One region of the Paraburkholderia sp. SIMBA_030 genome, then DNA from elsewhere that is predicted to be linked to it. Evidence: riboswitches for the same ligand, from Rfam matches in the RefSeq annotation. Region 1 holds a riboswitch; each other region holds the start of a gene.
What was found. A riboswitch is a leader RNA that binds a small molecule or an ion and turns the genes downstream of it on or off. The one in region 1 is predicted to bind cobalamin.
Positions count from the first base shown of each region.

Region 1 (7,541 bases):
GCCGCCTGACGTGTCTAACATCCTAATCCTATCTATCGGCCTGTGTCCCGCAACCCGCTATCCCGCGCGCGAACGAGGCAAGGTGCAAGACTATCTGGCGAGCGTGTGGGCCATTTCGGCGGTGGTTGGGCCGATGCTGGGCGGGCTTTCGTCCCCGCGATCAACATCGGCGGGGCTAAAAAGGTCCCGGTCAAAGCGCTGTCACCGCTTGAAGAGTGATGCGGCCGCGGTTCTACAAACCCGCTATCGGCAGGTTGCAATTTGCGCGGGCGCACAAGCCATCCGTAAGCCATAGTCGTGCCCGGATGGGCTGCGCCGGCGCGTACAGGTCAGTCCTTCGCGTACAGCGTCGACTCCACGAACCCTTCCGCGGCCAGCACCTGCCCCACCAGAATCAGCGCCGTGCGCTCGATATGGGTCGATTGCACTTTGCCGACGATGTCGTCGAGCGTGCCCGTGAGCTTTTCTTCATCCGGCCAGCTCGCGCGATAGATCACCGCGATCGGACAATCGCCGCCGTAATGCGGCCGCAATTCATCGACGATGCGCGCCAGATGCCGCACGCCGAGATGAATCGCCATTGTCGCGCGATGGCTCGCCAGCTTGCCGAGTTGCTCGCCTGCGGGCATCGTCGTTTTGCTGGCGTAGCGCGTCAGGATCAGCGTTTGCGAAATGCCAGGCAAAGTAAGCTCACAGCCGAGCGCCGCCGCGCACGCGGCGGTCGCGGTCACGCCGGGCACGATCTCGTATGGAATGTTCAGCTCGCGCAGTCTGCGGATCTGCTCGCCGATCGCGCCGTATAACGAAGGGTCGCCGGAATGCACGCGCGCCACATCCTGGCCCTTCTCGTGCGCCGATTCGAGCAATGCGACGATCTGATCGAGGTCGAGGTCGGCGGTATTGACGACCTGCTCTGCAACATGACCTTCCAGCACGGCGGCCGGCACGAGCGAACCCGCATACAGGATCACCGGACAACTGCGCACGAGGCGCTGCCCTTTCACCGTGATCAATTCCGGGTCGCCGGGACCCGCGCCGATAAAAAACACCGTCATTCGATACTCCGTGATTCATTCGGTCGGCACGTCGTCGACGCGCCGCTCAGGAGGATAAGTGCCGCAACGCGTCGAGCAATTCGACCACGCCCTCAAACTCTCGATCGGCTGCAGGCAACTCGGGTCGCCGCAGCATGACGATCGGCAGGCCACGTTCGCGCGCGACTTCGAGCTTTGCTTCGGTGGCGCTGCCGCCGCTGTTTTTGCTGACTACCACGTCGAACGCTTCGGCACTGAAAAGCGCTCGCTCGCCTTCGAGCGTGAACGGGCCCCGTGTGTCCAGAATCCGGGCGCGGGCATTGCCGTCGTGCGGGTCGAGACAGCGCACGGTCCAGAACTGGTGCGGCGGGATGTCGTCGAGATGCGCGAGCGGTTCGCGGCCAAGCGTGAACAGTGGCCGCCTGAACGCGGCGAGCGCCGCGGTCAGTTCGCTCCAGCGATCGACCATGCGCCAATCGTCGCCGGTTTGCGGATGCCAGCCAGGGCGGCGCAGCGCCCAGCACGGCACACCTGCGGCATGACTCGCTTTCACGGCATTCGCACTGATTTGCGCGGCGTACGGGTGGGTCGCGTCGATTACCAGGCCGATGCGTTCCTGTTCGATGTAGCGCGCCATGCCTTCAGCGCCGCCAAAGCCGCCGACGCGCACCGTACCCGGCAGATCGTCCGGCACCTTGCCGAGCCCGGCGAGACTGTACACGTGATCGGGCTCAAGTCGATGCGCGATCTTCAACGCGTCGCCGGTGCCGCCGAGCAGCAGGATGCGCGTCATTGCGCGGCTCCGATCAGATTGCCCTGGCGGTCGATCGCGAACATTTCGACGGCGACCTGCGGCGGTACGATTTCGCGCGCGACCGCGAGCGCATGCCGGCAGACGATATCGCCGAGCGGCACGTTCTGCGCGCGCGCCAACGCCACCGCTTGCTGACTCGTATTGGCCGCGCGAATCGCCGCCTGCAATGCCGCGTCCGCGCCGTGTTCGGATGCCCACACGGCCAGTTGCGCCAGATCGATGCTCGAATTCCGGCTATGCAGATCGAGATGCCCCGCGGCCAGTTTGCTGAGCTTGCCGAAGCCGCCGCAAATGCTCAGGCGTTCGACCGGCGCGCGCTTCATATGCTTGAGCACCGCGCCAACGAAGTCGCCCATTTCGATCAGCGCGATGTCCGGCAGGCCGTAATGCGCGCGCATGGCGTCTTCGCTCGCGTTGCCGGTGCAGGCCGCGACATGCGTGTAGCCGTTCGCACGCGCGACGTCGATGCCCTGGTGAATCGACGCGATATACGCCGAGCACGAAAACGGCCGCACGATTCCGGTGGTGCCGAGAATCGACAGGCCGCCGAGAATGCCGAGGCGCGGGTTCATCGTCTTCAGTGCGAGTGCTTCGCCGCCCTCCACGCCGATCGTCACCTCGAAACCGCCGCCGTATGCGTGCTCAGCAGCCAGATCGGCCAAATGTTCGGTCATCATCTTGCGCGGCACCGGATTGATTGCCGGTTCGCCGACCGGCAGCGTCAATCCCGCACGCGTCACCGTGCCGACGCCCGGTCCCGCGTGAAAACGCACGCCCGGTTCGGCACGCAGCCGCACGCGCGCGAATACAATCGCGCCGTGCGTCACGTCGGGGTCGTCGCCGGCATCCTTGACAGTGCCCGCTTCGGCGCCGTCGGCGGTCAGGCGGCAGAACACCAGCGGCATCGGCACATGCTGGCCCTTGGGCAAGACAATTTCCGCGACGTCGCTGACGATGCCCGTGAGCAGCAGACGCGCCGCCGCGAGCGACGTCGCGGTGGCGCAACTGCCGGTCGTGTAGCCGCTGCGCAGCGGCGCGGGTTGTTCGGGCGTTTCGTCGCGCATTACGGTTGATGGCGCAAGTCGGCCGCGGGCGGCAACATGCCGGCCGCCTTGGTCACGTCGAGCAGCGTAATCGGTAGTGCCTGGCGCCAGGTGTCGAAGCCGCCAAGCGGTTGTGCGTCGGCAAGCGCAATGCGCGTGAGCGTGCCGCCATGCTGTTCGCGCCACGCCGCGAGCGCCGCCTCGCCTTGCAAGGTCACGGCATTGGCGACCAGCCGCCCGCCGTCGCGCAAGCTCGCCCAGCAGGCATCCAGCACGCCAGGCACGGTCACGCCGCCGCCGATGAACACGGCATCCGGTTCGGGCAGACCGCCCAACGCTTCAGGCGCGCGGCCAGCGACGAGTTGCAATCCGGGCACGCCTAACGCGTCGCGATTGTGTTCGATGAAACGCTGACGCTCCGCGTGCGCTTCGATCGCGATCGCGCGGCAGCTCGGATGCGCGCGCATCCATTCGATGCCGATCGAGCCGCTGCCTGCGCCAACATCCCACAGCAATTCGCCGGGCGTCGGCGCGAGACGCGCCAGCGTGACGGCGCGCACGTCTCGTTTGGTCAGCTGGCCGTCGTGGCGAAAAGCATCATCGGGTACGCCGGAGGTCAGCGGCAGTCGCGGCGCGCCATCCGTTGCGCGGCATTCGAGCGCGATCAGGTTCAGTGCCGCCACCTCGCCCGCCGACCATTGATCCGCGCGGCCGTCGATCCGGCGTTCCAGCTCGCCGCCCAGATGTTCCAGCACGATCATGCGGGTCGCGCCGAAACCGCGCGCGTTCAGCCATTCCGCCAGCGCCGCGGGCGTGCCGCCGTCCGCGCTCAGCACGAACACGCGCGCGCCGTCGTGCAGACGCGCGTTCAGCGTCGGCAGCGGCCGCCCCACCAGCGACACCGTCGCCACATCCTGCAAGGGCCAGCCGAGCCGCGCCGCCGCCAGCGACAACGACGACGGCGCCGGCAGCACCCGCAACTCGCCGGCCGGCAACTGCCGCGCCAGCGTCGCGCCGACGCCGAATAGCATCGGGTCGCCGCTGGCCAGCACGCACACGGGCGCCGCGCGCTCCGCCAGCAAAGGCGCGAGATCGAACGGACTCGGCCACGCCGCGCGGCGGGCGGCCAGGCGCGCGGGCAGCATCGCCAGATGGCGTTCGCCGCCATACACCACCGACGCCTCCAGCAAAGCGCGCCGCGCGGGCTGCCCCAAGCCGGCGAAGCCGTCATCGCCTATGCCCACCACGGTCAGCCATGCCGGCATGCATCCATCCTCATTCTGTATCTTCAAATAATGCGCTGAGCCACGCCGATCAAAGCGTCCAGCCTCGTTGTACGGTTCGAAAAAAGGCATAATACAGCCGCCGGTGCCCTTCGGGGCCGAAGAGGGAACACAGCGTCACTGTGGCTGCCCCCGCAACTGTATGCAGCGAGTCCGCCTGCGCTCCGCGCCACTGGTTCGACCGGGAAGGCAGCGGCGGACCACGACCTGCCAGCCAGGAGACCTGCCGGCGAGACTGTTCGTGCCAGCCTACATCGGGCGGGGTGTACCGATGCCGCAGCAATGCCCGCCTGGGCAGCGCTCGGGCCGTCGCGCGACGCTAAAACCCGGTGTCCGTCTTGAATCACGCTGCGCCTTCCGCTGCTTCGTTTACCGCTGCCCAAGCGCCGCGGCGTTCGGCTTGTCCGGGCCTGCTGCGCATCGTCGCCGCGCGCGACGGCGGGATTTGCCGGATCAAATTGCCCGGCGGCGTACTGAGCGCCGCGCAGGCTGCCGCGATCGCCGAGGCGAGCGCGCGGTATGCGGCCGGGGTGATCGAAGTGACAAACCGCGCGAATCTGCAGGTGCGCGGCGTGCGGGACGGGCAGGAAGCGGCGTTGATTGCGGCTTTGGTGTCGGTCGCTCTCGGGCCGGTGGTGCCGGCGAGTGGCGGTGTTGATGCTGCCACCTTGTCCGCCTCTGCCGCCTTGTCTGCCTCTGCTGCCTCTGCTGCCTCTGCTGCCTCCGCGGCCGACGACGTGCGCAACGTGATGATCAGCCCCGCAGCGGGACGCGATCCATTCGCGCTGTACGACACCACTTCGCTGGCCGCCGGGCTCCTCACGCTGCTGCAAAGCGAAGCGCGTTTTGCGGCGCTGTCGCCGAAATTCGCCGTGCTGCTCGATGGCGGCGAACGTCTTGCCAGGCTCGATCATCCGCACGATGTGTGGCTCGCGGCGACGCAGGTGCACGACGGCGTGAGATTTGTCTTCGGATTGACCGGATGTCCGTCCATGGCGGCCAATGTGGCGGCGGTACCTGTGGCTCGCGCGAACGCGTTCGCCACTGGCGCGTCGCATGCAGGCACCCTCGCCGCCGTCCTGCCGTCGCAAGTCGTCCAACTGGTTCGCGCGCTTCTGCTCACGTTTCTCGATCTGGCCGCCGCCGACGCCACACGTATGCGCCACCTGCTCGCCACGCATTCCGTCGACGCGGTATTGCAGCATGCTCAAACGTATGTCGATTTCCCGCTGTCACGCGACGCGTCGCTCGCCGACTGGCACCGTAGCGCGCCTGCCGATGCCGTGCTGCGGCTCGGCGCGCACGCTCAACGCGTGGTGGGAACGTGGCACGTCGGCGGCCAGCCGCCGCTCGGACGCCTCGACGCCGCGACGTTGCACGGTCTCGCCGCGCTAGCGCGGCAGCAAGGCAACGGCACAATGCGCATGACGCCCTGGCAAAGCGTGCTGCTGCCCGATATCGCCACGGACGCCGTGCCGGCCGTGCTTGCCGGATTGAACACATTAGGCCTCGCGTGCGATCCCGCGCAGCCCATCGCACATCTGATCGCCTGCGCCGGCTCGACCGGTTGCGTAAAAAGTCTCACCGACACCAAAGCCGACGCGCTGCAATTAGCCGCTCGCTTGCCCGGAGGTGTCGACGTCCATCTGAGCGGCTGCCCGCGCTCGTGCGCCGCCGCGCATTGCGCGCCGTACACGCTGCTGGCCGTGGCGCCCGGCACATACGACCTTTATCGACGCGGCACCTCGGCGGATTTCGGCGAGTGCGTCGCGCACCGACTGACGATCGAACAGGCTGCCGACATGCTCGAACAATTAGCCCGGAGCCCTTTAGATGCTTGATTACATTCGCGACGGTCAGGAGATCTATCGCCAATCCTTCGCGACGATTCGCGCCGAGGCCGATCTGTCGCGCATCCCCGCCGACCTCGATAAACTCGCCGTGCGCGTGATTCACGCCTGCGGGATGGTCGACGTGATCGACGATCTGGATTTTTCCGCAGGCGCAGGCACCGCGGGCCGCACGGCGCTGGCGCAAGGCGCGCCGATTCTGTGCGACGCGGGCATGGTCGCGCAAGGCATCACGCGAGCGCGTCTGCCCGCGAACAACGAAGTGATCTGCACGCTCACGCACATCGACGTGCCGTCGTTGGCGCGCGAACTCGGCAACACGCGTTCGGCCGCCGCGCTCGAATTGTGGCGTCCGCACCTGGCGGGCAGCGTCGTCGTGATCGGCAATGCGCCGACTGCCCTCTTTCATCTGCTCGACATGCTCGATGCCGGCGCGCCACGGCCCGCGTTGATTCTCGGCTTTCCGGTCGGCTTCGTCGGCGCGGCGGAATCGAAAGCGCTGCTCGCCGAAAACAGCCGCGGCGTGCCCTACGTGGTGGTCCACGGCAGACGCGGCGGCAGCGCGATGGCCGCCGCCGCCGTCAATGCGCTGGCGACGGAGGTCGAGTAAATGAGCATGCAAGGACGGTTGTTCGGACTCGGCGTCGGCCCCGGCGACCCGGAACTGATCACGCTGAAAGCGCTGCGGCTGCTGAAGGCCGCGCCGGTGGTCGCGTACTTCGTTGCGAAGGGCAAGAAAGGCAACGCGTTCAGCATCATCGAAGCGCATCTGCACGACGCGCAACAGCATCTGCCGCTCGTCTATCCGGTCACGACCGAAGCGCTCGAACCGCCGCTGTCGTATGAAGCGATCATCGCTGACTTCTACGACACCGCCGCCGACATCGTCGCCACACATCTCGACGCGGGCCGCGATGTCGCGGTGATCTGCGAAGGCGATCCGTTTTTCTACGGTTCGTATATGTATCTGCACGACCGGCTCGCCGCGCGCTTCGAAGCCGAAGTGGTGCCGGGCGTGTGCTCGATGCTCGGCGGCGCAGCCGTGCTCGGTTCGCCGCTGGTGTATCGCAATCAGAGTTTGTCGGTGCTCTCCGGCGTGTTGCCCGAAGACGAATTGCGCCGGCGTCTCGCCGACGCCGACGCCGCCGTCGTGATGAAACTCGGCCGCAATTTCGACAAGGTGCGGCGCGTGCTGGGTGAACTCGGTCTTGCGGATCGCGCGCTCTACGTCGAACGCGCGACGATGGGCAATCAACGCATCGTGCCGCTCGCGGAAGTCGATCCGATGGCGTCGCCGTATTTTTCGCTGCTGGTGGTGCCGGGGGAAAAATGGCAAGGATGACGCCGCCCGCGATCGTGATTCTCGGCGCGGGCGCGTTGGCGACCGCGCGGCGCGTGCAGGCGCTGTATGCCGGCGCGCAGGTGCACGCTTTACACGGGCGTGTCGAAGCCGACGTCTCGTACGCCGAACTCGGCACGCATCTAGGTGAACTGTATGCGCGCGGCACGCCGATCGT
Region 1 covers NZ_JAWRXB010000012.1:177,397-184,937, reverse strand. The annotation lists gene cobM (precorrin-4 C(11)-methyltransferase) at 330-1,055, opposite strand; gene SB772_RS21795 (cobalt-precorrin-6A reductase) at 1,102-1,827, opposite strand; gene SB772_RS21790 (cobalt-precorrin-5B (C(1))-methyltransferase) at 1,824-2,912, opposite strand; gene cbiE (precorrin-6y C5,15-methyltransferase (decarboxylating) subunit CbiE) at 2,912-4,156, opposite strand; cobalamin riboswitch at 4,241-4,420, shown strand; gene cobG (precorrin-3B synthase) at 4,504-6,015, shown strand; gene SB772_RS21775 (precorrin-8X methylmutase) at 6,008-6,634, shown strand; gene SB772_RS21770 (precorrin-2 C(20)-methyltransferase) at 6,635-7,366, shown strand; gene cobJ (precorrin-3B C(17)-methyltransferase) at 7,363-7,541, shown strand, end outside.

Region 2 (7,541 bases), on a different contig from region 1:
CCGTGTTCCTGCAGATGCCGCTCGATCAGTTGCTGCGCGGATTTCAATCCGAGCGACCACGCCGCTTGCGTCGGAATCGCGCGCGTATCGACCGAATAGAAGTTGCGGCCGGTGGGCAAAACGTCGGGGCGTCCACGCGACGGTGAGCCGCTCGGCCCCGGTGGCACGAAGCGCCCTTCGAGACCGCGCTTCAGATGCCGCATTTCTTGCGGCCCGCACGCGTCGAGCCGCGGCAGGACGTCGTTGCGCAGGCGCTCGATCACGCGTTCGGCTTGCGGCAGGGTTCCAGCCGCAGGCGTTAAAGCGTGAGTTTCATCGCCACACACGCCTCGCAACATCTCGGCCGCCAGCAACTCCAGGCGCTCGCGCGTATCGCCGCAATGCCGCCACGGCGCATCGCTCACGCGCTGCAAAATGTCGGGGCGCGGCCCATTCCACATCGCCGACCAATCCACCGACAACGGATCGAACAGATGATCCATCCGCAGATCGCGCGCCAAAGCATCGATCAAGCCGGCTTTTTCAGCCTGCCCATCGCCGACCGGAAAACGCCCCAGCGCCAGCAACGTATCACGTCGCTGCACACCTTCCGGCGAACGCCCGAACGTATGCAAACCATCGCGAATCTGTGCTTCCTTCAACTCGCACAGCCACGCATCGACGCGCGTCAGCAGCGCGTCCTCATCATCTTGCCCATCCGGCTCCGCGAGGCTCAGCTCTTCATGCAGCCGATGCTCCACGATGGTCGCGAGAATCGTGCGCCTCAATAGCCTGGCGCGGCGCGGATCGACCATCAGCGCTTCATAGTATTCGTCGACCTGGCGCTCGAGATCCTGCAACGGCCCATAGCTTTCGGCGCGCGTGAGCGGCGGCATCAGGTGATCGATGATGACGGCCTGCGCGCGGCGCTTCGCCTGGCTGCCCTCGCCGGGATCGTTGACGATGAACGGATAGAGATGCGGCAGCGGTCCAAGAATCAGATCGGGCCAGCATGCATCGCTCAACGCGACGCTCTTGCCCGGCAGCCATTCGAGGTTGCCATGCTTGCCGACGTGCACGATCGCGTCGATGCCGAACTGATGGCGCAGCCAGAAATAGAACGCGAGATAGGCATGCGGCGGCACGAGTTCAGCGTCGTGATAGCTCACGTAATCGCCCTGTTCGCGCGAACGCGACGGTTGAATGCCGACGAACACATGCCCGCAGCGCCAGCCCGCGATCATGAAACGGCCGCGCCGCAATGTCGGGTCCTGCTCGGGCGAGCCCCAACGCGCGTTCAATGCATTGCGCGCCTCAGCAGGCAGCCGGTTGAAATACAACAGATAGTCGTTGAGCGCGAGACTTTGCAACGCGGGCCGCAAGTCGCGCACGACCGGATCGTTGGTCACGCCTTCGGTAAGCTTCTTCAACAGCGCGTCGCCGTTCGCGGGCAAATCGCTCAAACGATAACCTTCATCGCGCAGCATCGACAGAATGCCGACCACCGACGCCGGCGTATCGAGCCCCACGCCGTTGCCGATGCGCCCTTCGCTCATTGGATAGTTGGCGAGAATCAGCGCGAGTTTCTTGTCGCCGTTATCGAGCATACGCAGACGGCACCAGCGGCGGCTCAGCTCGGCGAGAAAGCCGACACGCTCGAGGTCCGGTTGATAGCGGACCACATCGACTTCCGTATGCGGGCAACGATAGGCGAGCCCCTTGAAACTGATCGCCCGCGTGATGATGCGGCCGTCCACTTCCGGCAGCGCGATATGCATGGCGATATCGCGCGAGTTGAGGCCTTGATTGTCCTTGAGCCAGTCTTCGCGATTGCCGCCGCTCAGGATCACCTGCATGACCGGTGCGTCGCCGGCCAACGCGAGCGGTTCGGGATCGTCGATCGCCGATGCGGCGAACGCGGTCGTGTTCAGAACCAGCGCGACATCATGTTGCGCGCACAACTGCTGCACGACTTCGCGGCTCATCGCATCTTTCAGCGAGGTAATCGCAATCGGTAACGGATTCACACCCTGTGCTTCGAGCGCATCGATCAGCGCGTCAAACACCGCTGTATTGGCCGCCTGCAAGTGCGCCTTATAGAACAGAACCGCCGCAACCGGCGCATGCTGGCGCCAGCGCGCCTGCCAGTCGACCATCGTCGGCGTATCGTGGCCGGGATGGTAGAGCGTCGCGGCCGGCAACGCTCGCGGCGGTGCGGGCTCTCGCCCCCAGCCGAACGAGCGATACGCCATGCAGCGCAGGAACGCCTCGGCATTCTGCGCGCCGCCTTCGCGCAGATAGCGCCATAGCTGGTGGCATAGCCCGGCGTCGGCGGTGCTGCGTGCGAGCAGGTTTGGATCTTCCTGCAAATCGCCGGAGAACATCGCGAGCGTCTGCTTCTTGCGCCCGGCGAGCGCGACCACCTGCTCGATCCCGTAAGGCCAATACGCTTCGCCACCGAGGTGATCGACTACGACGACGCGTGCATGCTGCAATACGTCTTCGACATAGAAATCGACCGACGCAGGTTGCCGCAAATAAGTGACATTCGCGAGCCGCACGCTCGGGAAGCCCTCGCCCAAGCGAGGAAACACGCTGGCGAGCAGCGACAGCGTCGTATCGGCGGAACTGAGCACCACGATATCGGCGGGCTGCTGATCGATACGGATGACGCCTTGCGTATCGTCGACAAAACCGCCCGGCGTCGTGCGCAGCAGATGCATGATCGATTACGCCTGTTGCGGTTCAGCGCTCGACACAGCACCCAATGCAGCGTCGAACGCGCGTTGCAGCATGGCCTGATCGAGGTCCTCGCCGATCAGCACGAAGCGGCTTTGCCGACCCCCGCCCGCTTCGTCAATTTCATCGATTTCGCCGGCTTGCCAGCGGCGATCGAAGTAACTGTCGAAACGACGGCCCACGCCTTGAATTACGAGCCGCATCGCCGCGCCCGGCAACGCCGCAAAGCCTTTGACGCGGTAAATCGTGTGTGTTTCGACCAGCCCTTGCAGCGCGGCGATCACCGCTTCACGCGATGGCGCACTCGCGTGCACCACCACGGAATCGAACTCGTCGTGGTGATGGTCGGCATCGTCAGCCGAACCGTGGTGGTCGTGACGCAAGTGGATCGTTTCTTCGGAGGCGGCTTCGAGGCCGAGCAAAGTGTGCAGATCGAGTTGGCCCATCTGCGCGCGCACGATCTTCACTTGCGGCGGAATCTCGTCGCGGATGACGGTTTCGACAGCGGCTTGCTGCGCGTCGTCGAGCAAATCCGTTTTGTTCAGAATCACCAGATCGGCTGCCGACAGCTGATCTTCGAACAGTTCGTGCAGCGGCGATTCGTGATCGAGATTCGGATCGGCCCTGCGCTGTGCATCGACGGCGACCGGATTGTCGGCGAACTGGCCGCTCGCCGCGGCGGGGCCGTCCACCACCGTCACCACTGCGTCCACGGTGAAGCTGCTCTTGATCTGCGGCCAGTTGAACGCCTGCACCAGTGGCTTCGGCAGTGCGAGACCGGAGGTTTCGATCAGCACGTGATCGATCTGCTCGCGGCGCTCGACGAGTTTTTCCATCACAGGGAAAAACTCTTCCTGCACCGTGCAGCACAGGCAGCCGTTCGCGAGTTCATACAGTTGCCCTTCGGTTTCGACGCCGTTTTCATCGCAGCCGATGCCGCAACCCTTGAGAATTTCACCGTCGATGCCGAGTTCGCCGAACTCATTGACGATCACCGCAATGCGCTTGCCACCCGCATGCCGAAGAATATGCCGCAGCAGCGTGGTCTTGCCGCTGCCGAGAAAGCCCGTGACGATGGTGACGGGGATCTTGCGCATTTGAGTTTGCATCGTTGGGTTCATCCGAAGAAGTTGCACGTTCACACGCCGGCGGCCCGCGTCCCGATGCGCTTCACGCTCGAGCCCAGGATAAACCGGCGCCAGGCAAGCAAACACGAAAACAAAACACACGGGGACGACAGCGGGGACGAAAAACGACATTGCCGCGGCAACAGAAAACAGCAAGCGTGAACGAGGTCATGAACGAGCCACCGCATCCCCGCGGCGTTCATCCGTCATTTTCTGGCCGGTATCCGGGCTGGCGAAAGCGCCGCTTCACCTTCCCGCGCGAGTGATTTCTCGCCCAGTGGTTATATGCCGACGCGGCCTTGCGCGTGGACATCGAAGCCGGCTCCGCGGCGCTGAAAAATTCATCCAGACGCCGCTTTTCGCTTACCGTTGCGGGGGCAGCACAGGTTGACCCGATCCATAGCAGGCGGGCGCCCTGTTTCCCGTTTAACTGCATGCGCACGAGCGCGCACACGAGCACCAAAGTGCGTGCGAGTGTAGGCCCGCAGCCCCGCGCCGTCAAGGAAGCGCGGGCCGCGCGGGCGCTTTGTCGAGCGTGCTGGCGAGTGCCGCCGTGTGCTATCGTATGCACGCGTTTGGTGCCCGCACATGCGTTCGCATGTGCAGTTAAACGGGAAACAGGCAGCGCTCGATTGCGCTCAACCTGTGCTGTCCCCGCAACGGTAAGCGACCTGCGGCGCCTTGGCGCCGCGCATGCGTTTTCGATGCCACTGTCTGACGAATCGGACGGGAAGGCAAAGCGCATGAGGCCGCCAGCCCGGATACCGGCCAGACGCGGAGGCGGCGAACGTCACGCTGCCGGCTGCCTGAATCCGCGAGGGACGGATAGGAAGGCGCTGAAGCACGACGTGGCGCGCCCGTTTGCGATTGCAGAGAAATCGCGGCGAGCGGCGTTTCGTCGTGCGTAATCTGTCGCACCGCATGAGCGCTAATTCCGCCTGGACCGTCGTCACGGTCCGCCTGCCCCCCCTTGTCACGACATGGCACGCGCCATGCACGCCGCGATGAGCCGCGCGTGGCTGATCGGCGCCGGTCCCGGCGACGTCGAACTGATGACGCTCAAGGCGACGCGCGCCTTGGCGCAGGCCGATGTGGTGCTGGTCGACGATCTGGTGAATCCCGAAGTGCTGCAGTTCGCCCGCACCGACGCGCGGGTCGTCCATGTCGGCAAACGCGGCGGCCATCCGTCGACGCCGCAAGCCGGCATCGTCGCGCAAATGCTCGAACATGTGCAGGCCGGGCGCAGTGTCGCGCGTTTGAAAGGCGGCGATCCGTTCGTGTTCGGCCGTGGCGGCGAAGAGCAGCAGGCCCTGCATGCAGCGGGCATCGAGGTGGAAATCGTCAACGGCATCACGGCGGGAATCGCGGCGCCTGCGGCAATCGGCATTCCGGTCACACATCGCGATCACGCGCAGGGCGTGGTGTTCGTCACCGGACATGGCGCCGGAAACGCGGAGCCGGACTGGGCGGCGCTCGTTGCCACGCGGATGACGCTGGTGATCTATATGGGTATGCGGCGGCTGAACGATATCGTCGGCACATTGCTTGCGGCCGGCATGAGCGCCGACACGCCTTGCGCCGCGATCGAATCCGCTACGCGTCCTGAACAAAGGCATGTGCTCGCGCAACTTGGCGGCTTTGCCGACGCAGTCACTCACGCCGGGCTCGGCTCGCCGGCGATCGTGGTGATCGGCGGCGTGGCGTCGCTGGCGTTGGAGCGGGCCGTCGCCCATGCTAATGCGGTGGACGCGCAATGAAAACGCTGAGCGTCGGCATCGGTTGCCGCTTGCACTGCTCGGCCGAGCAGATCGACACCGCCGTACGCGCGGCGCTCGGCCACCATACGCTCGATGAAATCAGCGCGATCGCCACCATCGACGTCAAAGCTCAAGAAGCAGGCTTGCTCGAATTCTGCGCACGTCACGCATTGCCGTTGCAACGTTTCAGCCGTGAGCAAATTGCGGCATTGACCATTGCCGATGCCGAGCCCTCGACGGCGGCACGCGAACACCTGGGCGTGGACGGCGTCTGCGAACCCTGCGCCTTGCTCGCTGCGGCCGCCGCTCAACCCAATGCGCCCGATGCACGCCTGATCGTACGTAAAACCGTACTCGACAGCGTCACCGTAGCAATCGCTTCGACCGCTCATGCCGGCATCGACCCAACACACGACGACTCCGACGAACAGGACCTTCCATGAAAACAGATCCCGAATCGCATCACCGCATGACCGAACGCCGGCGTGAAGGCCATGAAAAGAAGCAGGCCGCCGCCACCGTCGAGAAGGGTCTGCTGATCGTCAACACCGGCACCGGCAAAGGCAAGACCACGGCCGCGTTCGGCATGGCCGTGCGGGTGCTCGGACACGGCATGCGCCTGGGCGTCGTGCAATTCATCAAGGGCGCGCTGCATACCTCGGAGCGCGACTTCCTCGGCGCGATCGCCAATTGCGATTTCGTCACGATGGGCGACGGCTATACGTGGAACACGCAAAACCGCGACGCCGACATCGCCACCGCGCGCAAGGGCTGGGACGAAGCGCGCCGGATGATCGAAAGTGGCGACTATCAGATGGTGATCCTCGACGAGCTGAACACGGTGCTGAAGTACGAATACCTGCCGCTCGACGAAGTGCTGTCCGTACTGAACGCGCGACCGCAAATGCTGCACGTGGTCGTGACCGGCCGTCATGCGCCGGACGCGTTGATCGAAGCCGCCGACCTCGTCACCGAAATGCGCATCGTCAAGCATCCGTATCGCGAGCAAGGCGTGAAAGCGCAGCGCGGCGTGGAGTTCTGAGCGATGTCCGCGCCGCTCAATCCCCCAAGGGGACTTCCTTCGGGGCGGGGGACTTCCTTCGGGGCATGTCCCGCCCTGTTCATTAGCGCGCCGGCTTCGGGTCAAGGCAAGACCACGATCACCGCGGGTTTGGCGCGCTACCACCGGCGGCTGGGGCGGCGTGTGCGCGTGTTCAAGACCGGTCCGGATTTTCTCGACCCGATGATTCTTGCGCGTGCCAGCGGCGCGCCGGTGTTGTCGCTCGATCTCTGGATGGTGGGCGAAACGGCATGCCGCACTCTGCTCGCGCAAGCGGCTGCCGAATCCGATCTGATCCTGATCGAAGGCGTGATGGGATTGTTCGATGGCACGCCGAGCAGCGCCGATCTGGCAACGGTATTCGGCGTGCCGGTGCTCGCGGTGATTTCAGCGAAAGCGATGGCACAGACCTTCGGCGCAGTCGCCTTCGGTCTCGCGCAATTCAGACCGCAGGTGCCGTTTTACGGCGTGCTGGCCAATCGCGTCGGCTCTGCAAGGCACGCGCAAATGCTCGAAGAGGCGTTGCCGCAAGGTCTGCGCTGGTGCGGCCACATCGCCGGCAATGATGAAATCGAGTTTCCCGACCGCCATCTCGGCCTGCATCAAGCCGCGGAGATCGACGATCTGGACACGCGCCTGGATCGCGCCGCCGATGCGCTCGCGCAAACCGCGCTGGCTGAATTGCCGCCGCCGGTCGAATTCGGCGCGCCTGCGAACGAAACGCTGCCGCGTCTTCTGGAAGGCAGGCGCATCGCGATCGCACGCGATGCCGCGTTCTCGTTCATCTATCCGGCCAACGTCACGCTTTTACAAACACTCGGCGCGCAGATCGACTATTTCTCGCCGCTCGCCGACGAAGCATTACCTGAACAGACCGAT
Region 2 covers NZ_JAWRXB010000002.1:260,929-268,469, forward strand. The annotation lists gene cobN (cobaltochelatase subunit CobN) at 1-2,702, opposite strand, end outside; gene cobW (cobalamin biosynthesis protein CobW) at 2,709-3,827, opposite strand; cobalamin riboswitch at 4,043-4,324, opposite strand; cobalamin riboswitch at 4,405-4,633, shown strand; gene cobA (uroporphyrinogen-III C-methyltransferase) at 4,850-5,602, shown strand; gene SB772_RS04345 (cobalamin biosynthesis protein) at 5,599-6,045, shown strand; gene cobO (cob(I)yrinic acid a,c-diamide adenosyltransferase) at 6,042-6,644, shown strand; gene SB772_RS04355 (cobyrinate a,c-diamide synthase) at 6,648-7,541, shown strand, end outside.
Region 2: another riboswitch for cobalamin. It lies ahead of cobW (cobalamin biosynthesis protein CobW); the one in region 1 lies ahead of cobG (precorrin-3B synthase).

Region 3 (7,541 bases), on a different contig from region 1:
TTGATCGAGCGGTTCGACCTCGGGCAATCGCAGCAAACCTGGCAAGGAAGTCATAGACGTTTTTCGGGTTTTTCGGAAGAGAGGATGTTTTTTGTGAAGCACTTATAAAGCGCTGATGAAGCGTTTAGCTTGCCCGAGTGTCATCACCGCCGGGCGATTCGTGACGCGAGCGCGACGCCGGAATCAACGCCTCATGCTCGCCGTCGCGAATCAAAATCAACGGATAGCCGAATGCACGGCTTGTCAGCTCGGGCGTCAGCACATCGTGCACCGGCCCGGCATAGGCACCGCCGTCGCCGTCGAGCAGCAGCGCATGCGTCGCGAAGCGGCGCCCGAGATTCAGATCGTGACACGAAAACATCACTGTACGCCGAGGCTCGCGCGCCCAGGCGGTCAACGCGTCGAGGCAATCGATCTGATGATGCAGATCGAGATGCGACAGCGGTTCGTCGAGCAGCAACAACGGTGCTTGCTGGCACAACACCGCGGCCAGCGCGACGCGTTGCCGTTCGCCGCCCGAGAGCGACAGCACGTCGCGCGCGGCGAATTCGGCAAGGCCTAGCGTATCCAGCGCGGCATGCGCGGCAGCGCGATCGGCCTCACGCTCCCAGCCCCAGCCGGTCAGATGCGGAAAGCGGTTGAGCGTTACGATATCGAGCACGCTCGCACTGAACGCGTCGTGCGCGCTTTGCGGCATCAAGGCGCGACGCTGCGCGAGCGGCAGCGGCTGCCAGTCGGAAAGACGCATGCCATCGAGTTCGACGTGCCCGGTTGACGGATGCGAGAGGCCGGCGAGCGTCGAGATCAGCGTCGTCTTGCCCGCACCGTTCGGGCCGGCGATGCACCAGATCTCGCCTTCGTAGAACGTATGCGTGAACGCATCGAGCAGCGTTCGCGAGCCGGCGCGCAACGTGACACGTTGCGCGCTGAGCGCGGCATGGGCGGGGTTGGGTGCTTGCATCATCGGCGCCTGCGCAACAGCATCCACAAAAACACCGGCACGCCGACGATCGAGGTAATCACGCCGACCGGCAATTGCGCCGGCGCGATCACGGTGCGCGCGATCAGATCGGCGCCCATCACCGCGACACCGCCACCGAGCGCGGCCGCCGGCAGCAGCATGCGCTGATCGTTGCCGAACGCGAGCCGCAGCGTATGCGGCACCACCAAGCCGACAAAGCCGATGGTGCCGGCCGTCGTCACCGCCGCGGCCGCCGCCAGCGACGCCACCAGATACACGCGCATGCGCAGCGGCATCACCGCGACGCCGAGCGCCTGAGCAGCGGCATCGCCACGCAGCAGCACATTGAGCCGCGGCGCCGCGGGCACGATTGCGATCAGCACGACGAGCAGCGCCGCGAGCGCGGTCCACGGCATCGCGCCGCCGTTGAGGTCGCCGGTCAGCCAGAACAGCATGCCGCGCAGGCGATTGTCGGGCGCAACGTTGAGCAGCAGCGTGATGACGGCGCCCCAACCGGCCGCGATCACCGCGCCGGTCAACAGCAGACGCGGCGATGTATCCTGCGGCTCGCCGCGCCACAACTCGCGGCGCGCCAGGCCGAGCACCAGCAGGATCGACACGAACGCCCCCGCGAACGCGCTTGCATCGACGATCCACCACGCGCAACCGGCGATCATCGCGACGAGGGCAAAAGTCGCCGCGCCGCCCGACACGCCTAACACGTAGGGCTCGGCCAACGGATTGCGCAGCAGCACCTGCAACAACGCGCCGGCTAACGCGAGCAACGCGCCGCACGCGAAGCCGGCCACCGCGCGCGGCAAACGCAGCGTGCGCACGATCTCGCCTGCAAGATCGGCCGACTCGACATGCGACGGCATGAGCGCCGCCAGCACACGCGCGGGCGCGAGCGGCACGCTGCCGAGCGCGAGCGACGCGATCAGCACCGCCAGCGCGAGCACGGCAAGCGCGAGCCAGATCGCGGCCGCGCGCTTCGCGCTCATGACGGGCATCGCCGTCGTGATCATCGGACCCGGGCTGCGGTTCATTCGCGCAATCTCAGGCAAGCGCGCTCGTCACTGCTGCTGCCAACCGACCGTGAGATATGCACCGCGCCGCGGCGAATTATACGAGTAGGCCGTTTCATAGTCCTTGTCCAACAGGTTCTGGATTTGCGCGGCCACGTACCACGCCTTCGTGATGTTGTAGCGCGCCGACAGATTCACCACACCGTAGCCACCCAACTTGCCGCTGCTATCGTCGCGCGGGCCGCTGACGATCCACTCGCCGCCGACACGCCACCCCGCCATGCTGCGATTCACCGCCAGCGACGCGAAACGCCGCGCACGCCGTACGAGGTCGACATCGTTGTCGAGATCGACGGGATTTTGCAGCGTCACCGACGCACGCACATCCGTCTTGCCGAGATGACCGCTCCACGATCCCTCGAGTCCCTGCACTTTCGCATGGCCGACGTTCTCCGCCAGATAGATGCCCGGCGTGACCTGCCGGTAGTCGATCAGATTCGAATAGCGTGTCTGGAACGCGCTCAGGCGCATCACGCCGAGCGCAGTCGACGCGTACTGCAGCGCGGCTTCGATCGAATGACTGCGCTCAGGTTGAATCGACGGATTGCCGCTGATCGGATAGTACAGATCGTCGAAACTCGGCGCGCGAAACGCATCCGAATAGCTTGCGCTCACCTTCCAATGCCCGGTGATGTCGAAGCCGTAGCCGAGATAGTAACTGTTCGCCCCGCCGAAATCGGAATACTGGTCGCGCCGCACGTTGGCCTGAATCTGGCTGCGCCCGAAGCGCCCCGTATAGCCGGCGAAGCCCGAATTCACATGCCGGCCGGGGGCCGCGAACGTATCCGAGTCGAGGCTCTGATCGAGATGCTCATAGCCGACTTGCAGTTTCTGCTGCGCGGCGAGCGCGAAATCGTTCTGCCACGTGTACTGGCGATTGTCGGTATCGAAGCGGCCGTTGTACACGCCGTTGGTGTTCGACACGCTGCGGTCGTCGCCTTCGGCGACGATAAAGTGGCTGGTCCACCAGTCGGTCACCTTGCCGTTCGCGAACACCGACATTTGCCGCACTTTGCTATACAGGTTGTTCAGATCGGTTGGCACGCCGTACGCGTTGTCGTAGCTATTGTTGCCGTTCGACTGGAAATACGTGACGCCTGCGTCCCACCTGTCATTGAACCTGTGACGCAACGAGGCAGAGATGCTCTCGTTCAGATAGCCGTTCGCATTCGGATTTGCGTTGGGCGCCTCAGCCGGATTGAGCGACGAGAAGCCGTCGTCCTTCGAGCGCGCGAGCGAGAGGCTGAAGGTGGTCTTGCCGTCTTTATCCAATGCGCCGTTCAGACCGGCCTGTTGCGTCTGCGTGTGATAGCTGCCGTAGCCCACCGAAAAATTGAAGCGCGGCGGATGATCGCCCCCGTCTTTCGTGAACACCTGCACGACGCCGCCGATCGCACCCGAGCCGTATAACGCGGACACGTTGCCGTTCACCACTTCGACGTGATCGACCTGATCGAGCGGGATCTGCGCGAGTTGCGGCGCACCGAGGCTCACCGAGTCGACCCGCACGCCGTCGATCAGCACCAGCGATTGAGTCGACGATGCACCGCGCAGGAACAGGCTCGCGGTCGAACCAGGGCCGCCCGTGCGCGAGATTTGTGCACCGGGCGCAAGTTGCAGCAGGCCGGGCAAATCGGTCGCGGTCGTGTCGGCGATATCCTGCTGATCGAATAGCGTGGTCTGCGGGATCGTATCGGCGAGCGGCTGCGGCCCGCGCTCGGCGGTGACCACAACGGGCGACAACATCGTGAGAGAAGAACTCGCCGTGCCGGTATCCGACGAACTCACTGAAGAAGAAACTGACGAAGCAGCAGAAGAAGACGCAGCCTCAGCGTGCGCGACGAGCGGCAGGCCCGCAAAGGCGAGCATCGCCGCGCGAGCGATGGGGGACAGCATGGGACGATATTCCTGTGGATAGCGTGCGCGGCCCGCTTCCCCGCAGGCCGATGCGTAACGAGGCGCCCGCGCTTTTTACGAATTTGCGCGGGACGCACCTCTCTCTCTGGCCGGTATCCGGGCTGGCGACACAATCGATCCCACCTTCCCACGCGTGACGCGCAGTGGCACACTCGCATGTCTAGCTTCGAACACACTATCAGGATCGACCTGCATGACGCCATGCGGTCGCTTACCGTTGCGGGGGCAGCGCAGGCTGGCGCGTTCAGGCGAACGTCGCGCCCTGCTTCCCGTTTAACTGCGCGCACTATCGAAAAGCACGCGCGGGCACCAAAGTGCGGCCAGTTTAGGAGCGCCCCCGGGGTCCGTCAAGAATGGTTAATCCGTGCTCGATCGGTTCGGTCAAGTGCAGATTATTGTCCGATGCAGGCGTCGTTTTTCGTCATATGGTCGATAAAAGGCTGCACAAAGCGAGGTTGTTACGTCTCGAAACGAGACAATTGTCGGAACCTGCGACATTCCGCGCTAAAATGCGAGGTCTTTAGAGGACGCAGCACATGCTCACCGAACTCGAAACACTTTCACAAAATATCGGCAAGCTGATTGCGATCAGCCAGCGCCACCATGAAGCGCGACTCGCGCTCGAAGCGCAGCTCGCCCAAACGCGCGCCGAAGCGGAAGCCACGCGTACCGAACTCGCGTTGCTGCGCGAGGAACGCGATGCGCTGCAAGCGGAACGCGACGCGCTGTCGGCGAAGATCGACGACGCACAGGTACGCCTGAATGCGATTCTCGAAAAACTGCCGCGAGCACGCGCGCAGACCGAGCCTGATAATCAGCTCGACCTGCTCGAACCCGAACAGCACGAGGTCGAAGCGGACAGCGCCGCCATCCGCCACGGAGAAAATGCATGACCACCAAGCAGATCGAAGTATCGATTCTCGGCGTGCCGTATCGTCTCGCCTGCTCGCCGGAAACCGAAGCAGCGCTGCTCGAGGCGGTGGCGCGCGTGGATGCCGAAATGTCGAAGATCCGCAATAACAGCAACGTGCGCGGCACGGATCGCATTGCCGTCATGGCTGCGCTGTCGCTGGCATCGGAACTGCTTAAGCTGCAAACGAGCGTGCGACACGGAGAAGCATTTCCCGCTGAAGAAATCCGGCGTACAATGCGCCAAATGAACGAACAACTGGGTACTGTGATCCAGCAGTACAGCATGCAGTAAGTATCTGGTGGCCGGTCCTGAGACCGGCTGCGGATTCAAACAAAATGCATGAGCAAAGACTCAGCAAGTGTTTGAGTTCAATCGGTTTAGCTTCCCTGCCTGGTTCGCCAAGGTCATATATTCCTTGAACCAATGCCATGTGCACGGTTGTGGAAATTTGTAGCACGGGTGTGCGCGTCACTCTGTCTGATGTACCCGAAGTGCTGCTAACTGCGACCAATTCTGAATCCTCGGTTCAGGATGCCGGCCTAGCGGCTAAGGCGGGGACCTTATTTAAACGGCATCGGACTTTGGTTCGGTGCCGTTTTTCTTTGGGCCTCAAGTTTCTTCACGTTTCTTTCGCATCTTCACCTTCCTGACGTTCAATTCGATTCATGCGCTACTGGCTAATGAAGTCCGAACCGGACGAAGCAAGCATCGACCATCTCGCCAATGCACCGCAACGCACGTTGCCGTGGACCGGCGTGCGCAACTATCAGGCGCGCAACTTCATGCGCGACATGATGCAGGTCGGCGACGGCGTGCTGTTCTATCACTCGAGTTGTCCGGAGCCGGGCATCGCGGGGCTCGCGGAAGTGTCGTCCACCGCTTATCCGGATCCGACGCAGTTCGACAAGAAGAGCCCCTACTACGATCCGAAGTCGTCGCAGGAAACGCCGCGCTGGCTGCTCGTCGACGTGGTGTTCAAGAAGAAGATCCCGTTGATTCCGCTTGCCGCGTTGCGCGAGCATGAAGAACTCGCGGACATGCGCGTGCTGGCGAAGGGCAACCGTTTGTCGATCACACCGGTGACCGAAGCCGAATGGCGCTTCATCACGAAACGGCTTGTTTGAAGCTGTATTTGCACGTGCTACGTGTCGTCGCTGCCTCACATGCGAAACAGAAGCAAACCAGGACCCAAACGTTAAAGCTACGTCAAATTGGGGAACCAAGCCGAGGTTACAAGCGCCTAACGGGCTCGCAAACGGGACATGCAAACGCCGTGCCATTGCATCCCCTTCGCTCCAATCGCGCACCTGTTCAAGCAAGGAAGGAGTCCAAGAATGACAAAAAACACTGCACGTGCACTCGCACTCGCTCTTGCGTGCGTGACCCCTGCCGCTCTCGCATTGACGCCTGCCATGGCGCGCGCCCAAAGCATGACGCAAAATCAGCCGGCCGGCGTGCTGTCGCTGAATGCACAGGCAAGCGCGGACGTGCCGCAAGACGTCGTCGATATCACGCTGTTTTATGAGCAACAAGCGAGCGATCCGTCGGCGCTCACGTCAACGCTGAATCAGCACGCCGATTCGGCGCTGCAAAAGGCCAAGGGTGTGAATGGCGTGACCGCGCGCACAGGTTCGTTCTCGATCTATCCGTCGACCGACCGTGACGGCCGCATTTCCGCGTGGCGCGGCCGTACGGAAGTCGTGCTCAAGTCGCACGACTTCGCCGCCGCATCGAAGCTCGCTGGTGAGATGGCATCGATCATGCAGGTCGGCAACGTGCAATTCTCGTTGTCACCCGAAGCGCAGCGCGCTGCCGAACAGAAACTCACCGGCGAAGCGATCAAGTCGTTCCGCGAGCAGGCTTCTTCGTCGGCGCAGGCGTTCGGCTACAGCGGCTATTCGATTCGCGAAGTCAACGTCGCGCACAACGGCGTCATGCCGCGTCCCATGATGATGATGAGCGCACGCGCAATGAGCGCCGACGCGAAGGCCTCGGCACCGCCGATCGAAGGCGGCACGTCGACGGTGACGGTCAATGTGTCGGGCTCGGTGCAGATGAAGTAACGCGTTTTTACGCTGTACGTACCTGCTGCAAAAGAAAACGCCATGGCATGCCGTGGCGTTTTTCATTGGCTACGATCAACCGTAGTGATCAGTTCGCCCCGACCGCCTGAACCTGCTGACGGCGCGCGCGGCGATATGCCCACACCAGCATGACGATGCCCGCGAGAATCATCGGCAGCGAGAGCCATTGGCCCATCGAGAGGCCCATTGCCAGAAGCCCAAGGAAATCGTCCGGCTCGCGCGCGAACTCCACCGTGAAACGTGCAAGCCCGTAGCCGATCAGGAACACCGCCGAGATCGCGCCCATCGGCTTCGGTTTGCGCGAGAAGAAAAACAGCACGAAGAACAACGCGACGCCTTCGAGCGCAATCTCATACAACTCCGACGGATGGCGCGGCAGCATGTGATATTGCGCAAACACTTCGTTCAGATGCCACTGCGCGGCCAGTTGCGGATGCGCGGTAAGCCAGGCAGCGTCATCGGGCGCGGCGCCCGGAAACAGCATCGCCCACGGCGCCGTCGGATCGGTCACGCGCCCCCACAATTCGCCGTTGATGAAGTTGCCGAGGCGCCCTGCCGCGAGCCCCGTCGGCACCATTGGC
Region 3 covers NZ_JAWRXB010000020.1:125,983-133,523, reverse strand. The annotation lists gene cobT (nicotinate-nucleotide--dimethylbenzimidazole phosphoribosyltransferase) at 1-54, opposite strand, end outside; gene SB772_RS29890 (ABC transporter ATP-binding protein) at 125-964, opposite strand; gene SB772_RS29885 (FecCD family ABC transporter permease) at 961-2,007, opposite strand; gene SB772_RS29880 (TonB-dependent receptor domain-containing protein) at 2,035-3,942, opposite strand; cobalamin riboswitch at 4,033-4,292, opposite strand; gene SB772_RS29875 (ATPase) at 4,500-4,856, shown strand; gene SB772_RS29870 (cell division protein ZapA) at 4,853-5,167, shown strand; RNA gene ssrS (6S RNA) at 5,257-5,438, shown strand; gene SB772_RS29860 (EVE domain-containing protein) at 5,542-6,000, shown strand; gene SB772_RS29855 (SIMPL domain-containing protein) at 6,211-6,939, shown strand; gene lgt (prolipoprotein diacylglyceryl transferase) at 7,028-7,541, opposite strand, start outside.
Region 3: another riboswitch for cobalamin. It lies ahead of SB772_RS29880 (TonB-dependent receptor domain-containing protein); the one in region 1 lies ahead of cobG (precorrin-3B synthase).